Regions from separate parts of the Thermorhabdus hydrogeniformans genome, predicted to be linked through region 1. Evidence: riboswitches for the same ligand, from Rfam matches in the RefSeq annotation. Region 1 holds a riboswitch; the other holds the start of a gene.
The links. A riboswitch is a leader RNA that binds a small molecule or an ion and turns the genes downstream of it on or off. The one in region 1 is predicted to bind cyclic di-AMP.
Positions count from the first base shown of each region.

Region 2: another riboswitch for cyclic di-AMP. It lies ahead of ACKX14_RS13945 (asparagine synthase-related protein); the one in region 1 lies ahead of ACKX14_RS09870 (NAD/NADP octopine/nopaline dehydrogenase family protein).

Region 1 covers NZ_JBJYKD010000018.1:11,114-16,568, forward strand. The annotation lists gene ACKX14_RS09865 (cobalamin-dependent protein) at 1-1,082, opposite strand, end outside; gene ACKX14_RS09870 (NAD/NADP octopine/nopaline dehydrogenase family protein) at 1,079-2,215, opposite strand; cyclic di-AMP (ydaO/yuaA leader) riboswitch at 2,340-2,507, opposite strand; gene ACKX14_RS09875 (methylated-DNA--[protein]-cysteine S-methyltransferase) at 2,536-3,114, opposite strand; gene metX (homoserine O-acetyltransferase MetX) at 3,347-4,474, opposite strand; gene ACKX14_RS09885 (homocysteine synthase) at 4,497-5,455, opposite strand, start outside.
Region 2 covers NZ_JBJYKD010000037.1:8,087-13,541, forward strand. The annotation lists gene ACKX14_RS13920 (PTS sugar transporter subunit IIC) at 1-131, shown strand, start outside; gene ACKX14_RS13925 (PTS sugar transporter subunit IIA) at 242-577, shown strand; gene ACKX14_RS13930 (DUF871 domain-containing protein) at 574-1,674, shown strand; gene ACKX14_RS13935 (6-phospho-beta-glucosidase) at 1,789-3,102, shown strand; gene ACKX14_RS13940 (5-formyltetrahydrofolate cyclo-ligase) at 3,239-3,841, shown strand; cyclic di-AMP (ydaO/yuaA leader) riboswitch at 3,978-4,135, shown strand; gene ACKX14_RS13945 (asparagine synthase-related protein) at 4,209-5,351, shown strand; gene ACKX14_RS13950 (asparagine synthase-related protein) at 5,382-5,455, shown strand, end outside.

The sequences.
Region 1 (5,455 bases):
GACTCTATCAATTCTATTTTTGCCAGCATCTTGGCCAGGTCCATTTTGGGTGAAATGGACGGCGGGACGTTAAACATGTACTGGGCGATGTAGTCTTTTACCCCCATTTTCTTTGCATTGTAAGCCGCGAGAAATGCCGCGGCAACTCCGATGGCGTCATGGGCATCCCTCAGACTCCAGTGATGAGCCTCATTGACCTCCACCGGAACGCCCCGCTCGCCGTGCCATTTCATAACCTGCTGGTTTTCTTCAATGGACTCCCTGACCGGCCGGGGACCGCGCTTATCCAGAACGTTGTACCAGCAGAGGGGCACTGCGCACCAGGCGTTTTTAATGGTATCCCGGAGCAGTTCGGCAAAAAGAATCAAATTATTGGTGCCGCTGTAGCAGCGCAGCAGCGGGAAGTTACCCCTTTGCGCCGCCTCGTACAGCGCCACAAAATCTTCTCTGGTGCGGACGGGCACGCCGCCCGCTCCGTCCAGCCTCCGGTCCATTTTATCCTGCTCAAAAAAGTGTTCCTGAGCGTTCTGATCCGGCGCGATGGAAATGACGTCCAGCACTTTAGACTCCGCTATCTTCTTTATGGATTCAATAGTTTCATCCAGCGACGGCAGGCCGAGATGATGCCTTAAAATGGGATACGGATATTTTGACCTTATGCGCGAAATCAGGTCTCTCGGGTAATATTCAGCTTCGGTGAGCTTCCTGCCCTTTAAAAACCCTATCGTCTCATCCACGTCCTCTGTGCCGCTGAACACCCTGCAAAATATCCCGCTTTCTTGCGCCACCTTTGCGGTGGGCTCTGTGCCGCCGAAGATCCATCCGACATCCTGCAGGCCTTCCGCTTCAATTTTTTCCGCCAGTTCCTTTAAAACCTCCTTGAGAGGCTCCGGCGTCAGTCTGTAGCTTACACCCACATAATCGGGTTTTTCCGCCTTTACCGCCTCTATCAGTTCGTCTATGGCGACGGCGGCTCCCAAAAACTTTGTCTCGTAACCTTCCCTCTCGGCAAGAGAAAGAAAATTCATAATCCCGGCCACATGAACGCAGTTGGCGATTGTAGCCGCAATGATCTTTTTCATGCCACCACCCCCTCCTCTTCGATAATAATTTTGTTCACGCTCCCGGTTTGGGCCAGCTGGTGAATCTCCGCCACCGAAAGGCCTTTAAGACCAAGCTTTTCCACATTCCTCCCCTCCTGCCAGAAATTACGGCCGGTCATTATATTTGCCAGTCGGATTATGGTATCAATAGCAGGGGTTTCTATGCCCAAATGGGAGGCTAACGAAGATATGGGAACCAGGCTGTACGGCACATCTTCGTAAATATAACGGGTATCCAGACCCTTCGGAGCTGTGAGGCCCTTATATGCCGGGTTGTTCTGAATGGCCTCGTAGATGGTTTCGCCCTTTGCCCCATAGGACTCCTCAAGCCACTCCCGGGCTGAAACGGCTTTAACCCCGAGGGCTCTTGCCACTTTCAGCCTTTCCACATCAAGCTTCTCCAGTATCTGGCCGATGGAAGGAGTAATCCCCTCCAGGTAGTATTCAAATGTCTGCCCCCGCTCGATATGGCCGCTGTTTAAAAGCGTCGGCGCCGGATGAAAAATGGCTCCGAAATTGTTCAGGCTTGTTTCCATAACGTCTTTGGCCGGGATAAACTGCGGATAAGCCCCGGAAAGGAGTCTTATAACTTTTTTTGTGTATATGGCCGGTATGGCAGCCAGGGCCACTTCTTTTTTTACGCTGAAAATCCTGGCGCTGGTGGGCCCGGTGGCCCTGCAGGCGTAAATGAAAGTCTGAGCTTCGGCCACAATAATTTTTCTGTCGCATCCGGAATTCCTCAAAGTTTCATATACTTCCAAAGCTCCTCCGGTACGGCCGGGGTTTAAGACGACAATCTGGCCGTCTTTCAAGTAGGGTGCCATCATCTTTGCCAGATGGAAATGCCCCGTGGCCGGTACCGTCACCATTATGATGTCGACGTCCGCGATGGCCTTTTCAATGTCGCCGGTAACAAGATTAAGCGTTCCAGTACCTTCCACGGAACCGGTAAGATTGATCCTGGGGTCTGCCATGAGCGGTTTTATTTTGTCGAGCGATCTGTTGAACAGGTTGACGGTAAAACCCTTCAATGCCAGAAAACCGGCCATAGCGAGACCGCCGTTGCCAGCCCCTATAACCGCGTAGCGTACATCCACAGGACGTTTAATCATATTCAAATCCCTCCCTTTCTTACGTTTTTTATGATAATGATTATCTTCCCCAATTAGGCAAAACAAAAAGCTATGGAGATCCATAGCTTTGAGCATGCCAAATTAACAGCACTCAAATGCCATCAATCTCCCCTTCTCACGCTTACGAGGTTAGCTGACGGGTTCGGGCCGAAGAGTGTAACCCTACCCCTTGATCAAGAATATGTAAAAATACTCCCGGTCGAAGGGGATTCACCCCAGATCATTGGGTCCCCCGCTTCTTTCTTGCGAAAGAATTCAGCGTTCAAGATTGAGAGCATATTATTTGATTGTAAGATAGATTATATCATAAGGCCAGCGCTTTCGTCAATAAGTAAATTTGAAGGAAGATCAGGCCGCAAACCTTCCGACTCCAGTTCCAGCAAAAATCTCTTTATTTCAAGCCCGCCGCCGTATCCCACAAGAGAGCCGTCGCTCCCTATCACCCGGTGGCATGGAACTATAATGGCCACGGGGTTTTTGTTGTTGGCGCCGCCCACAGCCCTGCAGGCACCGGGGGTTCCCACAGCCCTTGCTATATCCCTGTAGCTTGCGGTCCTGCCATACGGTATCTTCAACAGTTCCCGCCAGACCTTTTTCTGAAACTCGGTGCCTTCCAAGTCAAGAGGGATGGAAAATTCCTTCAATTTCCTGTCAAAGTAAAGCTTGAGTTCTTCCGAGGCCTTTTTATTTATGGGGCTTTTTTCGCCATCCCTGTCCTCGTCCCAGAGCTCGCATTCCCCGTAAGTCTTCTTCAGTCCGGTTAAAAAACACTCCTCGGTTTCCCCCGGCAGCGCCAGGCGGCACACTCCCTTTTCGGTGGAGGCCAGCATAAGCCTTCCTATTTTTGTATCGACCCGGCGGTAAAATATTGTGCGCATGAAACTCCCTCCCGGATTTTAATCATTATTCAGTTTTAAATTTCATCGTTCCCCACGGCTTTTTACACTGTAATTATACCATTTATATGTTTTTCCGGGCACCGTAAACTTGATATCATGCGACCGCTCGGTAAGCTTAACCGGAAAGTTTTTTTGCTGCACCCTCACAAACAGCAATTGAACAATCGCCCTTGTTCCGGAATTGACATGTGGTTTAAAATTGACATGTGGTTTAAATAAGATCCACCGAAGTCTCATTTATATGAGTTTGGCTCCGGATATTTTCCAGTATTTCCCTGACCATGGGAGCCAGCTGGTCAAAATCCACCAGAAAGGCGTCATGGCCCTGGCACGACTTTATCTCTCTGTATTCACCGTAGCCGCCGGCGGTGTTTAACCGCCTGATAAAACCTCTCATTTCCGCCGGAAAATACAGCATATCCGTATCTATGCCTATCATAAATACTCTGGCTTTGATGCGCCTTATGGCTTTTTCCAGGGAGCCGTAGGGTTCTGCGATGTCGTGCCGGTTCATCGCCCTCACAAGGCAGAGGTAAGTATTGGCATCAAAACGATTGACAAAAATCTCTCCCTGGTGCTCCAGATAGCTTTCCACCTGGAAAAGTCCCTTTTCCGGATCCATTTTCCTGTCAAACCTTCGCTCGAAAAGTTCGTCGCTTTTGTATGTGAGGGTACCTATCATCCTGGCCAGGGAAAGCCCTCTCACCGGCTGACCGACAGAATAGTAGTCTCCGTTTCTCCAGGCCGGGTCGTTCTCTATGGCCTTTATGCCCGCGTAATTGAAGGCAACGGCAAGCGGAGAGAGTTTATGGGTGGCGGCTATGGGCACTACCGCCTCCACAAAATCGGGAAAGGTCACCGCCCACTCCAGGGCTTGCATACCACCCATGGAACCACCGATGGCCATCCTTAATTTCTTTATCCCCAGGTAATCCAGCAAAATTTTTTGCAATCTTACCATATCCCGTATATTTATGGGAGGAAAACCCATGCCGTAAGGTACATTTGTTCGTGGATTAACGGAGGATGGGCCCGTGGTGCCCCTGCATCCTCCCAGGACATTGGAGCATATGACAAAATATCTGTCCGTATCCAGGGCCCGTCCGGTACCGATCATGGGGTCCCACCAGCCTGGTTTTGGGTCCCGGTTGGTGTAAACTCCCGCCGCATGTGCATCCCCTGTCAAGGCGTGCAAAACCAGGACGGCGTTATCTTTTTGCCGGTTTAATCTGCCGTAAGTCTCATAGGCCACCTGGATGTAATCGAAAGTATACCCGCTCTCGGTAGTGAATTCAATCTCCTCTTTTGTAAAGGAAAACAGACGCTCTTTAACTATCACGGGCTTCCTCCTTCCGGATGAATTAAACAGCCGCAAGGCCCCTTTCCAGATCCTCCAATATGTCCTCAATATCTTCGATACCAACGGATATTCTTATCATGTCTGGAGTGACTCCCGCCGCCAGTTGTTCTTCCGGGCTCAGTTGCTGGTGGGTGGTGCTGGCCGGGTGTATCACCAGAGACTTCGCGTCGCCCACATTTGCAAGATGAGAGAAAAGCCTCACGCTTTCTATAAATCTTTTTCCCGCTTCCAGACCCCCTTTAATTCCAAAGGTGAATATGGCTCCGGGGCCCTCCGGCAGGTATTTTTGGGCCAGCGGGTAATATGGGGACTCGGCAAGCCCCGGGTAATTGACCCACACGACTTTTGGATGATTATTGAGAAACTCCGCCGCCTTTTGGGCGTTTTCCACATGGCGCTGCATTCTCACGTGGAGAGTCTCCAGTCCCTGCAGCAGCAAAAAGGCATTGAAGGGACTCATGCAGGCTCCCATATCCCTGAGGAGCTGGGTTCTCGCTCTGGCTATATAGGCGGCTTTTCCGAAGACTTCGGTGTATACTATGCCGTGGTAACTGGGGTCCGGTTCGGTCAATTCGGGGAATTTACCATTTGTCCAGTCGAACTTCCCCGAGTCCACGATAATCCCTCCTATGCAGGTGCCGTGCCCGCCGATAAATTTCGTGGCGGAGTGCACCACTATGTCGGCACCGAATTCAAAGGGCCTGCACAGGTAGGGTGTGGCGAAGGTATTGTCCACGATAAGGGGTACGCCCGCATCATGGGCTATTTTTGCCACTTCTTCCACATCCAGGATGTCTATCTTCGGGTTGCCGATTATTTCCCCGTAAAGCGCTCTGGTCCGGGGCCCTATGGCCTTTCTATAATTTGCCGGGTCGCTGGGATCAACAAATTTTACTTGTATGCCCAGCCGTTTTAATGTCGATGCCAGAAGGTTATGAGTCCCGCCATACAGATTACTTG
Region 2 (5,455 bases), on a different contig from region 1:
CCACTGGAGGAAGCATCGGGGCTGCGATACTGGCTGTAGTAAATCTGGCAATAGCGACCGTCATATATCTGCCCTTTGTGGTTTTGCTGGATAGGCAAAAGACCAAGAAAGAGACGGATTTGCCCGAATAAAGGTAACGGACGAAAGTCCGTTACTTTAATCTGTTGGCCGCATTACAAAATTTCATTCAGAACAATTTCCATAAAACAAACGCATTTTGTCTGTGAGGAGAGATTATCTTATGGATTTAGAAAGAGATATACTCGCTTTAATAACATATAGCGGGGAAGCCAGGAGTCTAGCTATCGAAGCTATAGAATGTGCTAAAAATGGGGAGTTTGAAAAAGCCGAAGGCCGCCTCAAAGAGGCCGACGAGAAACTGATAATGGTGCATAATGTCCAGACCTCTCTAATGCACAGAGAAGCTTCCGGTGAAAGTTTTTCCATGTCGATACTGCTGGTGCATGCACAGGACCACCTGATGAATGCCATTACAATAAATACACTGGCCAAAGAATTTATAGATGTATACAGGCAGATTAAATATGTAAAGAAATCAGGTGAAGACTTAAAATGAAAGAACTGGGGATTTCCATATATCCTGAGAAGGCGTACATTGAAGACATCCTCGGGTATATAGATACAGCCGCAAGGTACGGTTTTACGAGAATATTTACAAATCTGATTTCCTTAGAAAGGGACCCACAGGTGCTGGAGAGGTTTAAGAAAATCTGTTCGTATGCCGGAGATAAAGGTATGAAGGTGATAGCGGATATAAACCCGGAGGTTTTGAGGAACCTGAATATTTCCGTAAATGATATGGAATTCTTTTATAATCTGGGCCTTTTCGGTATTCGATTGGATACGGGTTTTACAGGCCTTGAGGAAAGTTTGATGACTTATAATCCATACGGTATTAAGATTGAGATAAATATGAGCTCGGGGACAAAATATCTTGAGAACATAATGGAGTTTAAACCCAATAAGGATAACCTTCTCGGCTGCCATAATTTTTATCCTTTGAAGTATACGGGCCTGTCAAGGGCTCATTTCCAGAAATGTTCGGAGGTGTTCAAATCGTATGGAATACCCACCGCGGCATTTGTGACCTCTCCCAGCGCGACATTCGGAGCATGGCCGGACAACGACGGCCTCTGTACAATGGAAGAGCACAGGAATCTTCCCGTAGAAACCCAGGTCAAGGATTTATTCAACACCGGCCTGATAGACACGGTAATCATAGGAGACTGCTATGCCTCGGAAGATGAATTAAAAACTCTTGGGTCCATGGACAGGGATATATTGAGCTTCAATGTGGAGCTGGAGGATGGTATATCCGAGGTTGAGAGAAAGATAATACTGGACGAGATCCATTTTAACAGGGGCGACGTCTCAGAGTACGTGGTGAGGTCTACCCTCAGCAGAGTAAAGTATAAAGGCAATTATTTTAAACTTATAAACCCCAAAAAGGTTATAAAAAAGGGTGATATTTTGATACCAACTTCCCTTTACGAAAGATATGCGGGAGAGCTTCAGGTGGCGCTTAGGGATATGGAAAACAGCGGAAAGACAAATGTCGTGGGCAGGATAGTCCCCGAAGAAGTATTTTTGCTGGACTTTTTGCATCCCTGGCAGAAATTCAGGTTTAATTTGAAGCAGGCAGGGAAAATTTAAACAATTCTGCTCGTGCCCTAAAAAGAGAGATTAGGGGAAATTATGGCATTGTTATATCCTGGAAACTTATTAATGATATATGAAAAAGATATATGAAAAAGGGGTTGAGCAACTGTGATTAAAAAATTGAAGATTGCCGCCATAGGCGGCGGGTCCAGCTATACTCCCGAGCTCATCGAAGGTTTTATTAAAAGAGCCAGGGAACTTCCCGTAAGCGACATTTATCTGGTAGATATAGAACAGGGCAGAGAAAAACTGGAGATAGTTGGGGCTCTCTCGCGGCGCATGGTTGAGAAGGCGGGGCTTGATATCAATATCCATCTGACTCTCGATAGAAGGGAAGCCATTTCAGGCGCCGATTTTGTCATAACTCAGTTCAGGGTCGGGGGCATGGACGCCCGTATCAGGGATGAAAAAATCCCCCTGAAATACGATGTCATAGGCCAGGAGACCACCGGGCCCGGTGGTTTTGCGAAAGCGCTGAGGACCATCCCCGTGATACTGGACATATGCAGGGATATGGAGGAACTGGCCCCCGATGCCTGGCTCATAAATTTCACCAATCCATCGGGCGTCATTACAGAAACGGTATTGAAACACACGGGCGTTAAAATACTGGGTCTGTGCAACGTCCCCGTCAACATGATAAACTACGTGGCAAAGGCCTTTGGAGTGGAAATGGAAAGAGTCTATATCCAATTTGCGGGATTAAACCATCTGGTGTGGGGGATGAAAGTCTATCTGGACGGAGAAGATGTAACGGAAAAATTGCTGCAGCAGCTCACTTATGAAGGGAATTCAACCATGAAGAACATCCCCGATTTGCAATGGGATACAGATCTGATAAAATCCCTGGAGATGCTTCCATGCCCCTATCACCGATACTATTACATGAAAGACAAAATGCTGGACGAAGAAAAGAAAGCAGCCGCACACACGGGCACCCGCGGTGAGGTGGTAAAAAAAGTCGAACAGGAGCTTTTTGAAATCTACAAAAATCCAGAACTGGATGTAAAGCCGCCTCAGCTTGAAAAAAGAGGCGGAGCTCTTTACTCCTACGCGGCCTGCAACCTGATTAGCTCCATAGTAAACAACAAAAAGGACATCCAGGTAGTAAATGTAAAAAACAACGGCGCGATTCTCGATCTGCCCGATAATGCGGTTATTGAGACCAACTCTGTGATAGACAAAAATGGAGCCCATCCGATGAGCATAGGCAGGGTTCCGGCTAAGATAAGAGGGTTGATGCAGGCGGTGAAAGCCTATGAAGAGCTGACCGTCGAGGCGGGTGTCAATGGGGATTACCATGCCGCCCTTCAGGCATTGACCATACATCCTCTGGTGCCCTCTTCCACAGTTGCAAAAAAACTGCTGGATGACATCCTGGCCGAAAACAGGGAGTTTTTACCGCAATTTTTTAATAAATAGACCTTTTTTATTCTTATCCTTTACAAAGCTGCGGAACTTCCGTGGCTTATTTGCCTGTAAAAGATGTCGTCATTTTGTAGATACAATCTTGATACATAAAGCGGCAAAAAGTATAATTGAATTGGGATGGAATAGGATGGCAAAACAAAAAGTTGGAAACGGCGGAGATGATTTTCGCGTGCAGGATAAAAGGATTTTGAGAAAAAAGTTTCTGGCCGCAAGGGCGGCTCTGGCACCCGATGAGGTGGAAGAAAAAAGCCGGAAGATAATGGGGGCTCTTTTTTCCCTTGAGGAGTTGCTGAAAGCACAAGCGGTCATGTTTTATGTGGACGCCAGAAACGAGGTAATGACAAAAGATGCCATTACCTGGGCACTGAATGCGGGTAAAAGGGTCGCGGTGCCCAAAGTGACGGGGGTCAGGAGGCTTGCGGCGGTGGAGATAAAAAGCCTTGAGGAACTTTCGCCGGGATGCTTCGGAATCCTGGAGCCGGTAAGGGATGATGGGATTTCGCACGCCGAAATAGATCTGGTGATTGTTCCCGGAGTGGCCTTTGACAAAAGTGGTTACCGTTTGGGCTACGGAGCGGGTTACTACGACAATTTTCTTCCGCTGCTGAGGCCGGAAGTTAAAAAAGTAGCCGTTGCCTTTGAAATGCAGGTGGTTGACAGAATACCCGCGGAGAGGCACGATGTTCGGATGGACATGATCATAACGGAAAATTGTATTTACCGCTTTTAAAACCCGTTCTTTAAAATGGCCGATAGTGTAAAATTTTCTTGGGTCATATTGCAGGAAAACGGCTGCCTGTGTAGAAATTGGCCGGGCCTTTTTGACACCCTGGAAAATATCTGGTATAATCTATTTACAACCTGATATTGCTGAAACGCTGAATTCTTACGGAGTCTGTCCGTAGGAAGCGGGGGAACCGTTAATTGGGGTGAATCTCCGGGATGATGTTTCCGTCATCAGGAGTAGGGTTGTCTCCCGACCCGAACCCGTCAGCTAACCTCGTAAGCGCTGCGGAGGAGATTAAGTTCAATAGTTTGCCAAAGCTACGGATCTCCCGTAGCTTTTTTGTCTATAAAAACCAATGGGAGGTAATGTTATGGCCGAAATAGCTTGCGTTTTTTCAAAGACCGAAAGGGTAAATACCGGGCCCATTAAAAAGATGCTTGGCAGGCTAAGGCACAGGGGGCGTAGTAAAAGCAGGATTTATACATTAAAAAGCGCCGTGCTTGGAAAGGTCAATCATTTGGTGGAAAATGAAGTTGAATTAAAGGAAAGCGGTCCCGTTGTTGTGGCTGATGGGAAAATTTTTAACGATGATTGCTCAACCTCGCCCGAAGAAATAATTTCCGAATTTTATAAAGGTAATGGGGAGGAATTTGTCCATTCACTGGATGGGGCTTTTGCCTTTGCCCTGGCAGACGGCGAAAAATTTCTGGCCGCAAGAGACCCGCTAGGCCTTAAACCCCTTTATTATACCGAATCCGGCGAGAGTCTGGCTTTTGCTTCGGAAATAAAGGCGCTGGTGGATATGGGGGAGGATATAAAAATATTTCCGCCGGGGTATTATTACAGTTCCGAAAGGGGCTTTGTGAAGTACTTTGAAGCCAATGCGGTGGAACCTTTCGAGGGGATATCGAAGGATGAAGCGGCGAGCGAAATAAGGGAGCGGCTTATAGAGTCCGTAGACAAGAATTATGAAGAAGATAAAAACATCGGCATTTTCCTGAGCGGAGGCATCGATTCCAGCGTTATTGCCGCGGCCGCCAGGGAAGTTGTTGAAAATTTGGATACCTTTTCCGTGGGTGTCACGGGAAGTAACGATATTCTCAATGCCAGGAAGGTGGCGAGTCACATTGGCGCGCGCCATCACGAGTACATATACGACATAGACGAGATGTTGAGAATTTTGCCGGAGGTAATTTATCATCTGGAGTCCTTTGACATGTTTCTTGTAAGAAGCGCCGTGGCCAATTATTTTCTGTCACGAATGGCATGCTACGAAGGTAAAAACATGATTTTTTGCGGGGAGGGCGGGGACGAACTTTTTGGAGGATATCATTACTTGAAAAATCTTGAACCTTCGGAAGTGGAAAAAGAATTGATAAAGTTGACATTTACCGGCCATGCCAACGGTTTTCAGAGGGTGGACCGGATGACGTCGGCCTTTGCCATAGACGGCAGGATGCCTTTTATGAACAGTATAGTTGCCGGCTATGCCTGCCGTTTGCCTGTGGAATGAAAGATTCTCGATGTCGATGACGAAAGAACAATTGAAAAATGGATTCTTCGAAAGGCTTTTGAAAATGATTTACCGGACGAGATTGTATGGAGACGAAAGCAAAA